Regions from separate parts of the Leptolyngbya sp. UWPOB_LEPTO1 genome, predicted to be linked through region 3. Evidence: predicted binding sites of a transcription regulator. Region 3 holds the regulator's gene; each other region holds the start of a gene.
What was found. The regulator NtcA, encoded in region 3, controls nitrogen genes in cyanobacteria. The targets are predictions, from matches to a motif close to TTTGTANNNNNNNNTACAAA.
Positions count from the first base shown of each region.

Region 1: a site for NtcA is predicted at 4,140-4,159, ahead of J0L70_RS29595 (DUF6761 family protein). Genes of this name have one in related genera too.
Region 2: a site for NtcA is predicted at 1,828-1,847, ahead of glnA (type I glutamate--ammonia ligase). Genes of this name have one in related genera too.

Region 1 covers NZ_JAFLCJ010000036.1:28,523-35,448, forward strand. Annotated here, with positions in the region: gene J0L70_RS29570 (sensor histidine kinase) at 1-828, opposite strand, end outside; gene J0L70_RS29575 (hypothetical protein) at 989-1,369, opposite strand; gene J0L70_RS29580 (caspase family protein) at 1,520-2,989, shown strand; gene J0L70_RS29585 (BolA family protein) at 3,037-3,282, shown strand; gene grxD (Grx4 family monothiol glutaredoxin) at 3,307-3,624, shown strand; gene J0L70_RS29595 (DUF6761 family protein) at 3,743-3,985, opposite strand; gene J0L70_RS29600 (response regulator transcription factor) at 4,218-5,000, shown strand; gene J0L70_RS29605 (L,D-transpeptidase family protein) at 4,997-5,659, opposite strand; gene J0L70_RS29610 (WG repeat-containing protein) at 5,808-6,836, shown strand; gene J0L70_RS29615 (cation:proton antiporter) at 6,902-6,926, shown strand, end outside.
Region 2 covers NZ_JAFLCJ010000007.1:47,487-54,412, forward strand. Annotated here, with positions in the region: gene J0L70_RS12640 (class I SAM-dependent methyltransferase) at 1-146, opposite strand, end outside; gene glnA (type I glutamate--ammonia ligase) at 298-1,716, opposite strand; gene apcB (allophycocyanin subunit beta) at 2,128-2,637, shown strand; gene J0L70_RS12655 (hypothetical protein) at 2,749-3,372, opposite strand; gene J0L70_RS12660 (hypothetical protein) at 3,568-3,948, shown strand; gene J0L70_RS12665 (Tab2/Atab2 family RNA-binding protein) at 4,003-4,860, shown strand; gene psb27 (photosystem II protein Psb27) at 4,931-5,326, shown strand; gene J0L70_RS12675 (DUF1802 family protein) at 5,394-5,954, opposite strand; gene J0L70_RS12680 (hypothetical protein) at 5,959-6,306, opposite strand; gene J0L70_RS12685 (isopenicillin N synthase family dioxygenase) at 6,498-6,926, opposite strand, start outside.
Region 3 covers NZ_JAFLCJ010000001.1:257,855-264,780, reverse strand. Annotated here, with positions in the region: gene J0L70_RS01195 (sulfurtransferase) at 1-387, shown strand, start outside; gene J0L70_RS01190 (DUF5615 family PIN-like protein) at 521-874, opposite strand; gene J0L70_RS01185 (DUF433 domain-containing protein) at 871-1,203, opposite strand; gene J0L70_RS01180 (RNA polymerase sigma factor, RpoD/SigA family) at 1,338-2,324, opposite strand; gene J0L70_RS01175 (vWA domain-containing protein) at 3,192-3,809, opposite strand; gene fabI (enoyl-ACP reductase FabI) at 3,834-4,634, opposite strand; gene ntcA (global nitrogen regulator NtcA) at 5,074-5,745, shown strand; gene J0L70_RS01160 (DUF3084 family protein) at 5,865-6,926, shown strand, end outside.

The sequences.
Region 1 (6,926 bases), on a different contig from region 3:
CATTTCGATGATGCTCCGCTCTGTGATCTCAGTTTCTAATTTCTGATTGGTGACAGTCACTTCTCTGCTGCGATCGAGCAAAGCAGCATAAGAGTCTTGCAGCCGATCTGCCATATGGTCGAATTCGTTGGCTAGATGCTCAATTTCATCGCCTGTTCTAAAATTCAATCGATAGTTGAGATTGCCTTTTGCGAGTTCGGATGCACCAAATTGCAGTTGTTTGATCGAACGAATGACAGGCATCAAAATCAGCCAATATTGTGCTCCTAATACGAGAAGAATCAGTGCTAGGGCTGCATAAGTGACAACTTGATCGATTCGTTTTAATCGACCTAATTCTTTGCGACGTTCCGTATCTTCTTGCAGAAATTTTTTGAGAATCTTATCTAAGTCAGCGCTAATTGCGTTCTCAGACTCGCGAATTGTTCTGAAATCTGTCCGAACACGTTCTATCTTTGCATCAGGCTCTTGCAGTGTTTTAGCACTGAGATTCTTTAATAATTTGAATTGAGTTCTGATTTGATCAACTTCAGGGCTTGAGCCGAAAGCCCTCTCAAATTCGCCGATCTCTTTGAAAAATTTCTGCTGTTCTCGCTTTAAATCTGAGTCTTGGCTATCAAGTAAAACGACATCTTTGAGTTGACTGATTTGCCCTTTGAGATTTGCGCGCATTTGATGAACTTCTTCTAATCCATCGCTCAATTTCTGCCGCTTCTCAAAGATATCTTCTTGTGCTTGGCGCACCCAATATTGTCCACCGACCAACACCACAGCCATCACGGTTGTAATTACGATCGAGGAGCTTGAGAACTTACGAGAAATCTTCATGACTCTAGGCTCCCATCATTTCAGAGCGAGCTAGAGGTTTAGCATCGAAAAAATGCTGAGTGTAAGAGTGCTTCATGGGGGCAACGAAACAAAATATTCTGAAAGAGTTCCCTGTCGAAAAGCAACTCAAACACTCAGGAAATTTTTGATGGATAACGATCTAGAACCCTAACAACGCTTTAGATCCGCGGTAATAGGTTGCCCAGCGCTTTGCATCAGGACGAGTTTGCCACTGCGATCGCGTCACCCAAACCGACACCACAGGTGATGCCATACCGCCGTTGCGCCCGACGACGACTACCGAAACCTCATTAGCAAGCAAATCTTGATCGAATCCTCTTTGAATCGCTGCTCGCGCCACATTTTCTGCGCGCCGCACGATCGCTTCATAGGGTTCATTGGAGGCACGATCAAGCGTGACATCAATCCGTGCGGTATAAGCCTGTGCGGGAGTTGGAGCTAGCACCATATCAATTCCCCAAGCTGTGACACCGCACCCAAAGGTGAAAAAGCCTACAAGCAAAGAATTACGAAGTTTCATAGGACAAAGAGTGACAAAACGAACAAAGCAATCGAAATCAAGGGAGTTGGGATTCATGTTAGTTCTTTGTTGCAGAAAAGCAATTTTTTTCTATGATGTGGTAGCGCAAGCGGTTCATATATAGTCTTCAATTACAGATGAGGTGTTGGAATGAGCAATTTTTGGGCGATCGCCGTTGGGATAAATCACTACCAGTTCCTTCAACCTCTTCATTTTGCCCAGTCGGATGCTCAATTTCTCTGTGAAAGCTTAGTTGGTGATGCAGGGTTTTCACCGGAACAATGTCTGTTGATTACGGATACATCTCCAGATTTTGCTGACCACTCCACTCATCCCACGCATGAGAATTTGCAGTACTGGACAACGAGTCTAAAAGATAAGCTTCAGCCAGAAGATTCGCTTTGGTGCTTTTTCAGCGGATACGGAATTTGTGTCGATGGAGAAGATTATTTATTACCCATTGATGGAGATGTTTCCCGAATTAAAGAAACAGGGTTCTCAGTGCGATCGCTGTTTCAAACTTTGAAAACTTTGCCCACTCAAAAAATTCTCGTTTTACTCGATATCAATCGAGCCGCTTCCGGTTCTCATGAGAAAGTTGGGACTCAAACGGTTGCATTGGCACGCGAGGCAGGGATTCCGACGTTCTTATCCTGTCGTCCTGAACAGTTTTCTCACGAAGCGCCTGCGTTAAATCATGGTCTGTTTACTCAGACATTGCTCGAAGGATTGCGATCGCATCAATGCTCAACCTTAGCGACGTTAGAAGACTTTTTGAAACTGAGATTGCCTGAGCTTTGTGATCACAACGATCGCCCGCGTCAAGATCCAATTCTGGTTGTGTCTGATCCAGAGCAGCTTTATCAAGTGATCATGCCAGTCAACTGGTCTGAAACCGAATCTTGGGTTCCTGCAACGACTAATCCATTTTCTGTAGAAGGTGATTTATATCTCAATGCCTTAGAAAGTGAGGCGAGTTCCAACTATGGCTTCCAGCCGACTGTGATGGGAGCGACTGCAACTGAAATTCCCGACAGTTTTGCGCTGAACCCTAGTGAATACGAATACGAGCCGATCCAAGCAGATTTGACTCTGCCTGAATCAGAACAGACTGAAGAACTTTCACCTGCGGCTTCTCCAGTGCCCGAAGAGTCGGATGCCCCCGATCAAATGTTTTGGGAACGGTTGTTGTTTGGAGGGAGTGCGCTCTTATTAGTGTTGCTGCTTGGCGTGCTGTTCCGCAACTGGTCGGCGTTTATGGGCGGGCAGCAAACGGCGAATACTCAACCTTCTCCTGCGCCTCAAGCTGTGGCATCACCGAGTCCTGATTCTGGAAAGATCTTGAATGAAGCCCGATCGTTAATCAAACCCACGCTAGCATCAGATGCAAGTCGCGCGATTGATCGGGCGCGCGCAATCCCACCGAATGATCCCCTCTATGCTGAAGCGCAACAAGACATCGATCGATGGAGTCGCAATATTCTAGAAATTGCGCGCAAACGAGCAGAGCAGAAAGAGTTTCAACAAGCGATTTCAGCCGCTCAACTCGTTCCAAAAGATCGACCTCAAGTTTACGCTGAGGCACAGAAAGCGATCCAGCAGTGGCGCAAAGCTCGTTAGACTAAGAATCAGGAAAATTCGCGAAACGATTACATCGAGGAACCCCAATGATTAGCCCGGATCAGGTTGAGGCAATGATCAAAGCAGGATTGCCGGATGCCCAAGTGCAGGCAAACAGTCCTGATGGGGAGCATTTCGAGGTGACAGTCGTCTCCTCAGCCTTTGCTGGGAAGCGTCGCGTTCAACAGCATCAGCTTGTGTATGGTGCGGTTCAACAGGCACTCTCCACCGAAGCCATTCATGCTCTCTCACTGAATACGTTCACGCCCGAAGAATGGGCAACCAAAAACTAACTCTCTTACCCCTTGAACTTACTTATGACTACCTCAAACCGCATCAAATCGATCGTCGATAGCGACAAAATTGTCGTTTTCATGAAAGGCAGCAAACTCATGCCAATGTGCGGCTTTTCTAATAACGTTGTGCAAATTCTCAATACGCTGGGTGTCCCCTACACGACCGTAGACGTGCTAGAAGACCCTGAAGTCCGTCAAGGCGTGAAAGAGTTCTCGAACTGGCCAACGATTCCCCAAGTGTATGTGAATGGGGAATTTATTGGCGGTTCGGACATCATGATTGAGATGTACCAGAGTGGCGAATTGCAGCAGCTTGTAGAAGTTGCACTTGCCTCGTAATGAGGTGGGGAGTGGGGAGATGGGGGAAGATTGATTCTTACTCCCTACTCCCTACTTTCACCTCTGCGACTGACCAACCAAATCAAAAAGGGGCGCACACGCACCCCTTTTCCCATTTCTATCGGTAGTCTGGCTCTGGCATCACCATGTCGAAATTCGACGGATCATAGATGTAGCGAGTAATCTCCTCTTCCAGACGATTGATCTGGTACGGCTCTAGCACGCTAGCATGTCGGAGCGCGGACAAGTACCCGTCTAAGTAGAGACGCAGGTCATCGTAACGATAGCCCCGGTTCCAGAGTTCGACGAGAGCGTCGGAGAGGCGTTGATAATAGCGAATCGTCAAAGAATCTTGAAGCATATGCGATGACGCGAAAACAACAGATGCCGTTTGGCATTCCACTCACTGAGCTATGACTTTAGCTTAACATTACACTCGCTATTCTCTCGGTTTGTATCGAAATTCTATAGAAAGACATACTCCGATACGGAACGTTGTGTAGGCGGAGTACATATGGGTAGCACCCGTTACAAATCAAAACTAAGAAGCTTTGATACCCTTAACTCAAGCATTTTGAGGTCAAGTTGCCCCCGTGGGAGCCATTAATATACAAATCGTTGAAGGAAATCCGCACCTTCGATCGCTGCTAGGATGGCATCTTCAGCAGGCGGGCTACCAAGTCCACCAATCGGCTGATTTGCACCAAGCGCGTGAGATGTTTCTGGTGCGGCAGCCCAATCTCATGATCCTTGATTCTGAGATGCCCAGTGGCGATGGGTTGGAGTTTTGTCGCTGGTTGAGTCAGCAGCAGACGGCGCTGATTCTGATGCTGTCTGCCCGGACAACTGAATCTGATATTGTCGCAGGGTTGCGATCAGGGGCAGATGATTATCTGACGAAGCCGTTCGGGATGCAGGAGTTTTTGGCGCGAGTGGAGGCGTTGTTGCGACGACAGCGGACGGCGGCTCCTCCGGTCAATCTCGATTTCGGGGATCTGAAAATTGATCTGGTGCATCGGCGGGTGCGATTTAAGGGTGAGTTGATTGAGTTGACCCCACAGGAGTTTAGTTTGCTCTATGTGCTGGCTCAGGCAGGCGGAACCGCTTTGAGTCGGGCAGATCTGCTGCAACGAGCTTGGCCTGATGAGATTGATAATCCTCGAACTGTGGATACTCACGTCCTGTCTTTGCGTAAGAAGGTGGAGATTGATCCGAGGCAACCGAATTTGATTCAGACGGTGCGGAATGTGGGGTATCGGTTGAATTTGGAGATTTTGAACGCGCCTCCGGTGCATCAGAATAATGGGCAATTGCCTCGTAAACCAGCAACGGCTTCAATGTCGAGAATGGCAGCGGTTCAACGTCCTCGGATTTAGGGAAGAATTTCGACGATCGCGCCAACTTGGACGATGTTATAGATTTCATCAATGTCTTTGTTTTTCAGAGCAGGGCAGCCTAACGTCCAATTAGTACGGGTTTCGATCAGGGCATCTTGCCCTATCGGTACGCCATGAATTCCGACTTCACCTCCAATCGCGCTAAATGCGGGGATTTCTCCTCGCTGTTTGGATCGCTGATGTTTGCATTGAGATTGAGCATTGGGGTAGTCCAACCATAAGAATTTTGACCAATCTGGATGGGGATATTTATCCTGAATTCGCAAGATTCCTTCGGGGGTTTTGCGATCGCCTTCGCGTCGCTTGTCCCCTTGGGGATCGCCAAATACGACTGAGTAAGATTTGATCGGTTTTTGGTCGTAATACAGCGTTAGGCGATGATTTGACTTTTCAATCAAGATCGATGTTTTGGAACGATCAAAATTTTTAGGCAGGATGTCTAAAATTGACTGATTGGCGTTCAGAAAGGTTTGTGGCGGGGTATGTAGGGTTGCATCGGCTGGGCAGGTGATCGGGGGCAGTAGGTAGACGAAAGGAAGGATTCCGCGTTGATGCGCAAACCAGTAGATGAGGGATAGAGCTGCGATCGTACAGGCTAAAGTCCGCAGTTGAGATGACTTGAGTTTTTTCCGTGTCATAGCAATTGAAGCTGCTTTGACTGTAATTACAGCCGCGCAACTTAAAATTCCTGTTTGTCAGATGAACGGTCCAATGGAATGCAATCACCAGTGTTGCCAAAATCTGTGGGGTCGATACACTTAGGAGAATCTATGACGGTTCTGGGTCATGATGCTGCGTTTTTTATTGCTTGCGACTTTAGGATTTGGAACGGTTACTGCGTGTAGCCATCCGCCGAATATACAGATCGAACAACGTGCGATCGCCAGTGATCTCTTCGAGATCGATCATCAATTTGACACTGCAACTGATTTTGCTGAGGGAACCGCGCTGGTGCAATTGGGGCGGGAATTTCGCTATATCGACCGTTCGGGACGCGTCAGTGTTACGCCGAAACAAGAGTTTGAAGCGTATTCGCCCTTTTCGGAAGGCTTAGCGGTGGTGAAATTAGGGGAGCAATATGGATTTCTGAATCGTCGCGGAGAAGTGGCAATTCCGCCGAAATTTGAACGGGTGACGCGATTTCGAGAAGGATTTGCAGTCGTGCAGATGGGACGGCTTTACGGATTTATCAAACCGACTGGAGAAGTTGCGATCGCGCCTCAGTATCAACTGACTTCGGGCTTTTCTAACGGATTAGCGGCGGTAAAGAAGGGCGAGAAATATGGCTATATAAATGTGTTGGGTCGAACTGCGATCGCGCCGAAATTCGATGATGCTTGGCAGTTTTCTCATGGACTTGCTGCTGCCAAAATTGGTCAAAAATGGGGCTATATCAACCAAACTGGGCAATTTGTTGTGCAACCTCAGTTTGATGGCGCGTTCAATTTTTCGGATTCGATGGGTCGGGTGCGCGTCGGAAGTCAATGGGGATTTGTCGATACGAGTGGGAAAATTGCGATCGCGCCTCAATATCAATTTGCGTCTGATTTCTCGAATGGGTTAGCACTCGTTGAACAGAATGATCGATGGGGCTATATTCAGAAATCTGGCAAGTTTGCGATCGCACCTCAATATCAATTTGCTGGAAGTTTTTCAGATGGATTAGCGCCCGTGAAAATTAAAGAGAAGTGGGGCTATATCGACACAACGGGCAAAATTGCGATCGCGCCTCAATTTGATGAAGCAGGAGATTTTAAAGAAGGCTTAGCGCGAGTGCAATTAAATGAAAAATGGGGATACATTCGTAAGCCTTGAGGGAGAGACGGGATCTATCATCAGATCAATAGGTCTAGCTTAAAACACAAGTACAGTGAGCATAAATGCGAACTGGGGATGAACTTGTGA
Region 2 (6,926 bases), on a different contig from region 3:
AGCGGCTTTGCCTTTCTTTTTTGTTCGATCGAGGGCGGTGCGACAAGATTCAAGACTTGGGTACTAACAGCTTTATGCATCAACCCAAAGTAACTTTTGCCTTGCTGAAACGTCTGATACGCCAACTTTGTTAATGTATCGGGCATGATTTGTGTGAGACGACACTCTAAGACTATTGTCTAATTGTAACGAACTCTTAAGAGCGAAATAGTCTGTAATCAGTTAGATTTCGAGAAAAAAGCGATCGAGCTAATTGGCTCGATCGCTCCTTTTCAATTCAGCTTTCAACTCAGCAAATTAGCAATCGTAGTAGAGCATAAACTCATACGGATGCGGGCGAATGCTCATCGGAATTACTTCGCGATCGAGCTTGTAGCTAATCCAGCTTTCAATGAAGTCTTCAGTGAACACGCCACCTGTGGTTAGGTATTCATGATCCGATTCCAAGTTCTTCAGCGCTTCTGCCAAAGATCCAGGAGTCGAAGGGACTTTCGCCAACTCTTCAGGGCTGAGTTCGTAGATGTCTACATCCAAAGGAGAACCCGGATCGATTTGGTTCTTAATTCCATCAATCCCTGCACAGAGCATCGCGGCAAATGCCAAGTAGGGGTTCGAGGTTGCATCAGGACAACGGAACTCTAAGCGTTTTGCTTTCGGGTTCGTGCCAGACAACGGAATCCGCACCGAAGCAGAACGGTTCCCTTGCGAGTATGCCAAGTTCACCGGAGCTTCAAAGCCTGGAACCAAGCGCTTGTAGGAGTTCGTGGTCGGATTCGTAAACGCCAACAGAGAAGGCGCATGCTTCAGAATTCCGCCGATGTACCACAGCGCATTTTGGCTCAATCCAGCGTACAGATCGCCCGCAAAGGTGGGTTCGCCATTGTTCCAAATCGATTGGTGACAGTGCATCCCCGAACCGTTATCCCCAAAGACCGGCTTCGGCATAAAGGTGATGGACTTGCCATACTTGCGACCGACGTTTTTGATCACATATTTGTACGTCATCAACCAGTCAGCCGCTTGAATCAGGGTTCCGAACCGGAAGCCCAATTCGCACTGACCACCCGTTGCAACTTCGTGGTGATGTTTCTCGATCGGCACGCCGCACTTTTGCATCGTCAGCAGCATTTCCGATCGCATATCTTGCGACGTATCGGTCGGTGCAACCGGGAAATACCCTTCCTTGTTGCGAGGCTTGTACGCCAAGTTTCCACCCGGTTCTTGACGACCAGAATTCCAAATTCCTTCTACGCTATCAACGTGATAGTAACCTTCGTGCTGGTTTTGGTCATAACGGACATCATCAAAAATGAAGAACTCCGCTTCAGGTCCGAAGAACGCCGTATCGCCTAACCCCGTGGATTTTAAATAATCCACAGCTTTTTGAGCGATCGAGCGAGGATCACGGCTGTAAGGCTGACCCGTACGCGGCTCTTGAATCGAGCAAATCATGCTCAGCGTTGGATGCTCCATAAATGGATCGATCCAGGCAGTATCCGGATCGGGAACCATCGCCATATCGGATTCATTGATCGATTTCCAACCCCGAATACTCGATCCGTCAAACGGAACGCCATCGGTAAAGCTGCTTTCGTCAATTTGGCTCTTATGCAGGGTGAGATGTTGCCAAATCCCTGGCGTATCGATGAATTTGAGATCAATCAATTCGATATTCTCGTCATTGATCTTTGCCAAGATCTCTTGTGGGGTCGCCATGAAATACTCCTAGTAAATCGCGTAGCTTTGCTCAACGCTGAGCGCAAAATTGAATCAGATCGCCTCAAGCAAATCTGTCCTGCATCATGGTAAAAACAGGCTTCCCGTAATTTTGTATCCTAGGCTACGGAAAGCTCCGTGTCCGAAAGAATTAACGCTTAAATTAAAGATCGTAAATATTACATTCGCGGATTCCGTAACCCGATCGAGTGTATGGATTAAAAATTGTAACGATTATCTCATCTAGCGGGATTCCCCACGGTACGGTTCAAATTAGGCTCAAACCTGCGTGGTAAACTGAGCTTGAATCTTTTACGATACGAGAGCCTATACAACTTGCTGTGGGGCGGTTCGTTACTCTTGTCTACAGAAATATAGACACATTGAACCAAAATTTGGGAGAAGACTTTCATGCGGGACGCAGTGACCAGCCTGATTAGAAATTACGATATTACAGGGCGTTACTTAGATCGCAATGCGATCGACAGCCTAAAATCCTACTTTGCTACCGGAATGGCGCGCATTCAGGCAGCTGCGCTCATTACCTCCAATGCAGCCGGGATTGTTCGTCAAGCCGGGCTGCAGTTGTTTGACGAAAATCCTGAGTTGATTCGCCCCGGTGGCAATGCTTATACGACTCGTCGGTATGCAGCCTGCCTGCGCGATATGGATTACTACTTGCGCTATGCTTCCTATGCCTTGGTTGCGGCTGACACGGATGTGCTGGATGAGCGCGTTCTAGAAGGTTTGCGCGAAACCTATAACTCGTTAGGTGTGCCTTCAGGACCGACCGTCCGGGGAATTCAAATCATGAAGGATATCGTCAAAGCAGAAGCAGCAGCGGCAGGAATTGCTGATACGAGCTTCCTGGATCAACCCTTTGATTACATGTCGCGTGAACTCGGTGAAAACGATCTGTAATTGAATTCACTTCCCATGAAACGAGTTTCGGCTCGGCTCAGCCCTCGAATTTCGGGCGTTGAGTCGAGCCGAAACTCGTTTCAGACAAGAAAAATGTCAGGGTGAATGGCTTCAAGTCCGAAGCATCGCTTCTGCCTCTAAGACCCACAGCGTCCAGCCTTTGCTGTTTTGAGTAATACGAGCAGCATGTCCTTTATCAGAGAGGCGTTCTGCCAGCGCGATCGCTTGGTTTTGTTCGCGTACTGTTCTGAGATAGCTGTAATATTCACGATCGCTATAGATTGCAGCCATCGGTTTCGCCACATCTGGAACGCGAATTTGACACACCTGATAATCGCGCTCAGATGTCAGAATCTTCCATAATCCTGAGTCTGATCGAGGAATGTCGTAGGAAGTTGAGGGTTCGACAGATTTGGGCTTTTCTAGCTGCGCTTTTTCCTCTTGGGCATCTGCTTCATAGATCCAAAGCACATCGCCTTTCATCGTTCGAGTAATCGCAACTTCATCTCCTCGATAAACGAGTTTGGCGGCAATTTGCAGAGCTTTTTGAGAATCTTGCACGAGTCGAAAAAAGCTGTAATAGCGATCAGCAACGACGATCGCGGCAAGTCGCTCATCGGAATCCGGCACGCAGATATGACAGGCTCGATATTGACTCCGGGAGTCTAGAATTTTGCAGCGAGCAGGATCAGGGGTCGGAGCAAGGTCAGCAGAGATGGGGCGAACAGAGGACATAGGATTGACGTGTGGGTTTGCAGGGTGGGTTTGAATTGTAACGATTGTTTTCGCAGAGCTAAGCACATTTTGCGAATCAAGCGAGTGGGTTCTCCACCGTGAATTTCCCTAAAACCCAAAATTTTCAGCGATCGCGGTCGTTTGCGAGGGTAAAACTGTGCATATGATGGTGGCATCGTTTCATATCGCTTTCCTATGCCAGTTCCTTGTCACATCATTGTTGAGGGAAATCCAGCGATTGTTTACGCCAGTCGCAAAGGTGCGCCAGAGAAAATGCTGCCGATCTTAGAGTCTTTTTTAGAAACATTTTGGCAAGAGCGAGATGCGCTGGGTGAGGCACAGGACACGCCAGAATGTCTGGTTGCACAGATTGTAGTGCGGTTTGGATTTGAGATTTGTGAGGATGATTTCTCGAACCTGAAGGTAGGCTTGAAATATGATCCCACCGCAGAATATTTATATTTCATCTCAGCGAATCGAGAGGTGAGTGTGTGGGTTGCTGACGATCGCTATCGGGCAAATCCGCACTTAGGCATTCAAGCTTGCCAACAGATGCAAACCGTTTCGATAGGGTGATCCGAAAGATGCTAGGAGTTAGATGTCTCTAACGCGCGATTGCTGAAGTTTTCTATGTCAACTATTTGGGAACTCGATTACTATTCACGTCCAATTTTGGATGAGCAAAATAAAAAAGTTTGGGAAGTGCTGATCTGTGAAAGCCCGACCACAGTTGATGCTCAGCCAGAAAAGCTGTTTCGCTATTCGCAGTATTGCTCGAGCAGCACTGTAAATTCAGGCTGGTTAAAAGACGCGATCGCAGCAGCCATGGCTGAAGCTCCCAATCCACCGGATAAAATTCGGTTTTTCCGGCAGGCGATGAACAACATGATTACGACGGCTTGTGATGGCTTAGATCTGCCTTCTCAATTGAGTCGGCGCACGTTTGCCTTGGCAAGCTGGCTGCAAGATCGATCTCAAAATGTTTATCCGAAAGAAGACGGATATCAGCCTTCGATCAATCCTTCGGTGACGTTTCCGATCACCCCTGCCCAAGTGTTGCCCGATGCGCTACAAGGGCAGAAATGGACGTTCGCAACTCTACCCTTTGAAGCCTTTGCGGAAATGGGGGAATGGTCGATCGAATTCGGAGAAGCCTTTCCCATGAGTTTGGCGCAGCTTGAACCGGATGCTCCTGTCTCGGGCATCATTATCTACTCAGCCCGAGCCACCGCGATGGCAGCTTGGATGTCGGGATTAGAGATTGCGGCTGTGAAATTTGATGCCGAGACCCAGAATCGACTGCTGTTAGAAACCGGGGTCAACGATCGCTGGATTTTAACCACTTTAGATAAGCGCGCTGTTCCCGAGGCGCAGCAGTTTGAAGCGGCAAAGGCACGATCGCATCAAGTCCATTTTTTAGCGATTCAAGAAAGCCCGGATGTCGAAGCGTTTGCCGGATTTTGGCTATTGCAAGAAATCGCATTGTGATCCTACGGTTCCTAATCACGGTAGGATGAGAAAACTGTTACGTTTGTTCATTATTTAACGCAACCTGCTTATGAAGCGCTTTTTGTCTCGCCTGCTGGCGCTAGTGATGGTCATGTCGATTGCTCTTGTGGGCTGCTCTCCCGCTGGCGGGCTGACGGGCAACTATCGCGATGATACGCTTACTGTGATTAATACCCTCAAAACGGCGATCACGCTGCCTGCGGATTCACCGAATCGAGCGGCAGCCCAAGCTGATGCCCGTAAGTTGATGAATGATTTTGCCTCTCGCTATCGTCGAGATTCTGCTTTGACGAAGCTGAGTTCGTTTACAACCATGAGAACAGCCGTGAATTCGTTGGCTGGACACTATAGTTCCTATCCCAATCGCCCGGTTCCTCAAAAAATGGTCGATCGCTTGACCACAGAATTTAATCAGGTGGAAACCTTCCTCAAACGAGGCAATTAACCCGATTGGACATTAAAAAACGCCAGATTCAAGAGAGTCTGGCGTTTTTTAATGCAGCATTTTCTGATCAGGCAATCGTCTGAGATCGAGAAATTAGGCTTTGAATCTGTCCAACACGATCGAGATACTCCTTGTCGCTAAGAACGGGAGTCACCTGATCGACGTTGATTTCATCGATTTCGATCCACGATCGACACCCCCCATAAGCTTCTCGATACGGAATCAGTTGAGGGTCTGCCAATCGAGAGACTTTAAGCAGCAGTAAATACAACGGCGATCGCGGTTTCCATTTCAGACGCTCCTCGACAAAGCGTTCATTCCAAATATGGAACGGCAATAAGGCATGAACAATCTCTGGATCGCTGATTTGTAAAACATGCGTAATCTCTGCGATCGAGCTAATGTTCACCTGTTTCGGATGCCAGCCTGATTCAACCCGCTCGACATTTGGGGTTTTCAGCAGGTTTGGATCTTGATGCTCAAACGTGGGATAAAGCAGAACTCGTTGGAACGGAACTTCAAATCGTCCCGCTGTCTCCCGAATTCCGCCTTTGCGTAACAGCAGAATTGTTTCACCTCGTTCGAGGGCTTCCACTGCGATCGCCCACTCTTTTAATGCCTGTTTCATCAATCTATTTGGAGAGGTTCAGGTTTGAGAAAAACTCCAGACACACCATCACAAATGGAAATAAAATACCTGCGAGTCCGATCCAACCACCAAACTGACCGATCAATTCTGACAATTTGCGCTGAGGACGATAGCCTGCGGTTGCGACAAATCGAGAACTCATACTCAGCAATGCGGCTCCGCCTAGCCCAAAGGGGATACTCAGCAGAAACCATGCCCTCAGTCTAGCGCCCGGATTAATCAATCCCAAGGACGGGAATAAAACAAAACTGACAACCTCCACCATGAGCCAAAGCCCCAATGCCGTCAGTAAGTCTTTTTTCTGTAGCTCATCGAAGGAGAAGTTATTCATCGTCAAAACTTAAGGGTTTCTCAAGCCTTAGATCGATGGGATCACGATCGCATTGCCTAAGATAAACATAGACAAAACCAGGAGCGCTCACATAATGAACACCCACGATTTATTCATGCTGATTCTGATGCTGATCCCAGGGATCTTGCTGTCTGTGGCAATTATGGCAACGTTTGCAGCGGGTGGCTAACTTATTTCAGTCCAATTTCTGCTAATCGCTGCTGGAGATACTCGCCTGCAGTGATTTTTGGGAATTTCACCTCGTTGCCCGTTTTGGTGATGCAAGATGGGAGCGGGGTCAAATCGGTTTGAGCAACCGGATGCACAAAGAAAGGCATCGAAAATCGCCGATCGCGATCTCCATGATTGACGACTCGATGGGTTGTACTCTTCAGCAATCCATTGGTTAATTGCTGAAGCATGTCACCGCTATCTACGATGATTTGTCCTGGAATATTGGGAATCGCAAGCCAAGTTCCATCTCGCTGTAGAAGTTCTAAACCACTATCGGTCGCTTCACATAAGAGCGTAATCAAATTAATGTCTTCATGCGGTGCAGCGCGTAAGCTGGCTGGATCAGCGTCTTCAGGAATCGGTGGATAGTGAATGATTCTCAAAAT
Region 3 (6,926 bases):
AAAGAAGAAGTTCAAACTGCGATCGACCATCCCAATACAGCTTTATTGGATGTTCGGACGCTCGAAGAATTCCAAGGCAAAATCTTTCTGAATCGACCGCCAACTGGGAACGAACGAGGTGGACATATTCCCGGTGCAATTCACATTGAACACCTTGCAGCGTTGAATCCAGATGGTACATTCAAATCGTTTGAGGAACTTCAGAAGCTCTATGGTGAAAAGGGCATTATTCGCGATCGAGAAATCTTCCCTTACTGTGCGATCGGTGGTCGTTCTGCCTTCGTCTGGTTCGTCTTAAAGTACCTTCTCGGCTATCCCAAAGTCCGAAACTACGATGGCTCCTGGAACGAGTGGAGTCGAATTCCAAGTCTTCCTATTGAGTCATAATGATTCAACGAAGAATCTCTGTTATGGTTCTTCGTTAAATCATTATGACCAACAAAGCGTTCTGGAACTTTAGACATTCAACTCTCCTAAAGTATTCGTAATACTTGTGGCTTCAAACCATTCATACTGCCTTTCAAAATGGAAACGTCATGATCTGATTAGTCCATTCTTCAGCTGTAGATGCTTCCCAAATTAAGATAATGGCATCGATCGCTTCACCAATTGGAAGATTCTGAGAAAGAATCAAAACCCTGGAGCTTGTCTGCACTGTAATAAATTGACCAAATTCAATTGGTATTGTCTTACGATCGTGCGTTACTAACACTCTGTTATCTCTTGCTGCAAGTGCCAGAACTTCTGGGTCTTTTATTCCTTCTAACCCTGCGTCATTAGCTGAACGAAAATCCAGTCTTGGCTCTCTGCGAATTGTTCCAGTTACAATGGCTTGTCTCAAATCAGCATCAGCCTGAAATCGAATTTCTGTCATACTGCATTGTGCTTCTGAGCTTGAGCCGCTTTCAATTTCTCATACAGTAACGGATTCTTCTCTTTACAATCCTGTTGTAATTGCTGAAACTCTGCTTCACCTACTTCCAGATAAGCATCAATTAACTTTCGGTTGGCGAGATAGAATGCGATCGCACCATAGACCTGTTCCAACGAAAGCAACGGAAAATTCTGAGCAATACTTTCAGGTGACTCTCCATCTAAAAATGCATAAACAATCGAATCGAGAGAAATACGAGTGCCTACGACCCAATACCCTGTCTCTCGCTGTTCAATATAGGACTTTGCCAAAATAGGAGCCAATGCCATAAGAGAACCTATCCTTTTGTTGCCTAAATTTTAGACGCAATGCTTTACTTCATCCTAGAAAATTGCCGCATCTTCCAACCAAAAAAAGGGGGCATCAAACTGATGTCCCCTCTGTGAGTTATAAAACCCTAAACTTAGCTAGCAATGTACTCGCGCACATTCGCCTTGCGACGACGTAAATGATCCAAAGCTTGCCGCTCTAGCTGACGAACCCGTTCCCGGCTCAAGTTTAAGCGATCGCCGACTTTTGCCAGCGATAACTCGTGCCCATCTTGCAACCCATAGCGCAAGTTCAGCACTTCTTTCTGCTGCGGAGTCAAATCCGTCATCAACGTTTCAAGATCCTGACGGAGCAAGTCTTGAGTCAAATAAGCATCCGGTGAAGGACCATTATCCTCAAGTAGCTCTTGCAATTCAGTATCTTGATTATCTCCAACTCGTAAGTCTAGCGAGACAGGCTGACGAGACATCAATAAGAACTCCCGAATCTGTTCCGGCTCAAGCTCTAATTCCGCCGCGATCTCAGCCGCCGTGGCACTGCGCCCTAATTTCTGAGCTAGCTCGCGCTGAACTCGCTTAATCTTATTCAGCTTCTCCGTAATGTGAATCGGTAATCGAATCGTCCGGGCTTGCTGAGCGATCGCTCTTGTAATCGCCTGACGAATCCACCAGTACGCATACGTCGAGAACTTGTACCCACGAGTCGGATCAAACTTCTCTACGCCACGCTCTAAGCCAAGTGAGCCTTCTTGAATCAAATCCAAGAACTCTAAATTACGCTTCTGATACTTCTTCGCGATCGACACAACCAGGCGAAGATTCGCTTCGATCATCTTCTGCTTAGCGCGACGACCCCGTTGAAAAATACCATTCAACTCAGAATCACTGAGATGAACATGCTCAGAAAACTCCTGCTGCGTCGGCGCGTGACCCAGCTTCTTCTCAAGCTTTTCTTTCTTCTCTTGCAAGGTCATCATCTGCTGAACCTGCTTCCCGTAGAGAATCTCTTGCTCGTGTGTCAACATCGGCACACGACCAATCTCATGCAGATACGTCCGCACCATATCAGCCGTATAGGTGGGGCTAGGAGTGGATTTAGATTTGGTATTGGCAGTAGCCATGTGCAGTCAACTCCGTGAAATGAAAACTTTAGACAACAAACTCGAATCGATTCCAAGCCGATACAGGAATGAAATGCTGTTTAACTCCACCCTGGGAAGGGGGATAAATCTTTAGCACGCTTACAAAATAAGGGGTACAAGCACGAACAGCCGAAAGTGTAGCGGTGAGGTTCAGGACTCTAAATCGAAGTCGTTTCGACTTTACTTAATGATAAGACGAATTCTAAATAAAGTAAAGAGCCTTACAGGGAAATTACTCAGGAATTTCAGCAAATATTTAGCTTTCCAAAGTAAATTGCAAGACATGGGCATTACCCTAAAACTTCATTTAAAACTTGGTGAATTGATTCTTCTATAATGACGGTTTGATTTACAGTTGGATAGAGTCTCTAGAGAGGGATAACCGTACTTTTTTAAGTGCTGCTGTTATGATTTCTGACTTGCGCATTTAGAGAATGTTCCAGTGAGCCAAACCCCGTATCCATCAACTGGTCTATGGATTTCATTCTGACAGTTCAATCCACAATTTATTGTGAAAAAATGGGGACATTTTAGGCTACTTTTCAGATATGAAATTGAAGTGTCATTAAGGTGACGATTTCATTAAAAACTGGATCAAGGCTGCAACATTGGTCAGCTTAAAACGAAGAGCAATTATACTTATCGAGAACCGTCATCAGTTTTGCGACGCGGGTCGGTATCCCGATGAGGTTCGGAGCTTTTCGTTGTGGTTTCCTGGCTATTCCTTCAGGTAGGGTATTGCTGCTGCGACTGACCAATTGGGTGCATCGAGTCGATTGACTGGGCTTGCGATTTTAGGCTCGATCGCTGCTCATTCTGCCTAAACTTAATCGCTGTTTTAGCGTGCTAATCTACGATCGCATTCAACAACACTTCTGCCAAACTCATATCTGCCATATCATCCATCGTCACCGTGTCGCAGATATCAAACTTTGCTCCTACACTTTGAAGCTGATCGTCGAGAACCTTCAAGAATTTTGTCGCACTGGCGTCTGAGCCAACTTGAATAAAAGAAATGGCTAATTCTTCATCGCGTTCCATTTTCTGTGTCGCTTGCACGATCGCTTCAATCACAGCTCGACGATCGTCCGGCTCACCATCGGTAATGACTAAAATGGTTTCTCCAGTTTTGCTCTGTCCTGTGGCTTTGCGGCGAAAATAATCTTCGGTGGCATCCCGCAACACTGCTGCCAGATTGGTCGAGCCAACCGGATCGTTTTCCATAAAAATCTGTGCGACTTTGCTCGTCGTCACATTCTCGTACCGTCTGAATCGGCTAGAAAACGTATAAACCGTAATACCATCGGGATCAAACTGCTCGCATTTGCGCGCCAGTGCCAGCGTTGATTCTTGGGCTGCTTCCCAACGACTGCCGCCCCCAATTTGATCATTGGTAGACATACTGCCACTTTTATCCAAAATCAAGGTGTAGTCTCGATTTTGCAAAGTTTCAAAATTGGGCACGGCACATCTCCTATCGTCTAATTGCTATCCAGCAGTGGGCTTCGATCCCGTCATCCCCATAATTTCGTAGCCTGCATCGACGTAGATCACCTGACCCGTGATCCCGCTTGATAGATCACTACAGAGAAATGCTGCGGTATTCCCGACTTCGATCTGCGTCACCGTTCGACGTAACGGCGCAACTTCTTCAACGTGGTGAATCATATCGAGAATGCCACCGACTGCCGAGGAAGCCAATGTCCGAATCGGACCTGCTGAAATCGCATTGACTCGAATATTGTTCTGCCCTAACTCATTTGCGAGGTAGCGCACGTTCATTTCCAATGCTGCCTTGGCAATTCCCATGACGTTATAGTTCGGGATGACTTTCACACCACCGAGGTAAGTCAGCGTCACGATACTACCGCCTTCGCTCATTAGAGGTTTTGCGGCTCCAGCTAGTTGCACCAGCGAGTAAGAACTGATATCCAACGCCAGCGAATAACCCGCGCGCGACGTTTTGGAGAAATCGCCGGATAAATCATCTTTGCTAGCAAATGCGAGACAGTGGATCAGAATATCCAACTTGCCCCATTTGTCTTTCACGGTATTGAATGCGCTCTCAATCTGTGCGTCATCTTGCACGTTCAACGGCAAGAACAAACTGGGATTGAGCGGCTCGGTCAAGTCGGCAACTTTCTTTTCCGCTTTGCCGGTTGCATCCGGTAGATAGGTGATGCCAATATTTGCGCCTGCTTTGTGTAGCTGCTGAGCGATGCCCCATGCGATCGAGCGGTTGTTCGCGATTCCCGTTACAAGTGCGTTCTTTCCAGTCAGGTCTAGCATGGTCTTCTACCGTGTAAAGCATTTATGAGGATAGCAGAAAGGGATCCCTCTCGAACTGCTCCTCGCTGACGCGATCGTCCCAAGCTTGGCGAATCGAGGATCGAATTGCGTCATTTCTCAGTTCGGTTTTTCTGCCAGCGAATCCTCTCTGATTCTGGTTCGGAATCCTTCATGATTCCTTAATGCCTCGTCCTAGAATATTCGTGCTTTCACGGTATGATCTGTGGAAATTATTGGGTCTGCCCAGAAGATTCCAGTAGATCGACTCGAAATTGCGCCTTCTTCTTAGAGAATTTACTGAGTTTTCTGAAGATCAAAGCGAAATTGTAGTTTACGACACTAAAACAGATCATAGACTCAGTTTTAGTGGTCTAAAGTCATCGATTGCTTACATAGACTGTTAGACTTCCCAGCTTCACTCGATACGACAAGGAAAGAAATGGTAGTGACCAAGGATAAACCGCTTGCAGCGATGTTTCGTCAGATTGGAGGGGGAGCATATCCTCCTGTTGTAGAGACGTTTGAACGCGGTAAGACCATCTTCTTTCCGGGCGATCCGGCGGAGCGGGTCTACTTTCTCGTCAAGGGTGCGGTTAAACTCTCACGGGTGTACGAGGCAGGAGAAGAAATTACCGTCGCGCTGCTGCGAGAAAACAGCGTGTTCGGGGTGCTTTCTCTGATCACAGGACAACGTGCCGATCGCTTTTATCACGCAGTTGCCTTCACCCCTGTCGAATTGCTGTCTGTTCCGATCGAACAAGTTGAAAAAGCGCTCAAAGACAATCCCGAACTCTCAATGCTGATGCTGAAAGGCTTGTCGTCGAGAATTTTACAAACTGAAATGATGATCGAAACGCTGGCGCACCGAGATATGGGATCGCGTCTTGTTAGTTTCCTCCTGATTCTGTGTCGTGACTTTGGTGTGCCCTCACAAGAGGGGATCATGATTGATCTCAAACTGTCTCACCAAGCGATCGCTGAAGCAATCGGCTCGACTCGCGTCACAGTCACCCGCTTACTGGGCGATTTGCGTCAGGACAAAATGATCTCAATTCACAAGAAAAAAATAACCGTTCATAATCCGGTAACGCTTAGTCAACAATTTACCTAATTCGATTAGAATTCAGTCCTGAGTGACTCACGCGAATCATAGAGCGAGCAGTCATAATGAAAGGCAAAGTCTGAAAGTGCCCTTAGAGTGCAGTATGTCTAGGGGTTTGTGGGAGCGTCATGTCCGATGTCGGGCTAATTCTAATTTTGGTGGTGTTGGTGTTAGGAGGGGTGATCGCGACAGTCGGCGATCGCTTAGGAACGCGCGTGGGAAAAGCCCGCCTCAGCTTGTTCAATCTCCGTCCCAAACAAACAGCAGTTGTCGTGACGATTTTGACGGGCACGCTGATTTCTGCCTCTACGTTAGGCGTTTTACTGCTTGCCAGTCGCACCTTTCGAGAGATGGTGTTGAACTTCGGGCGAATTCAAGCCGACTTGCGGGCGACAAATCGCGACCTCGATAAAGTCACGGCTGATCTCAAAACCACAGATCAGCGAAAAGCTGAGGTTGAGAAAGATCTAGAGCAAGCGCGATCGGAACGTGCCCAAATTGAGGAATATCTCAAGCGCCTCAATGCCAATCTTCAAGTTTCAGTCGCTCGACAACGAGAAACCGATGCCCAACTTCGCAGGACAGAAGCGCAGCGAGATCTCACCCGCAATCAGCTAGAAACAGTTTCTCAGCAAGCACTCTCGCTCCGCAACGAAATCAATCAACTGGAATCTGAGCAGCAGGCGTTAATTGAACAACGGGATCAGGTGAAAGCCCAAATTGCGGAACGAGATGCGCAAATTGCGGAACGAACTGCCCTGATTGAAAAGCGCGATCGCGAAATTAATGAGCGCGATCAAGTCATTGCTCAACGCGAAGCAGAATTGAAAACCCTGGAACAGCAGAGAGCTTTTCTCGTGGCAGCCGTTCAGCAAATTCAGCAAGATGTGGAACAGATTCGCCGAGGTGATCTGGCAATTTTTCGGACACAAGTGCTGTCTTCAGGTGTTGTGCGCGTCGTCGAACAAGGTGGAGCCAAAGCAGCGGTCGATCAATTACTGCAATTGGCAAATCAAACCGCGATCGAGTCGCTTCGCCTGGGGCAGAACAATCAGCAAATTGTGCAAATCCCGATTGCGGAAGTGCAAAACCTCATTCAGCAAATTCAAGATGGTAAAGATTATCTGGTGCGGGTGCAAGCCGGGGCAAATTATGTTCTCGGTGACGACCGAGGCGTTGTCGTGAATATG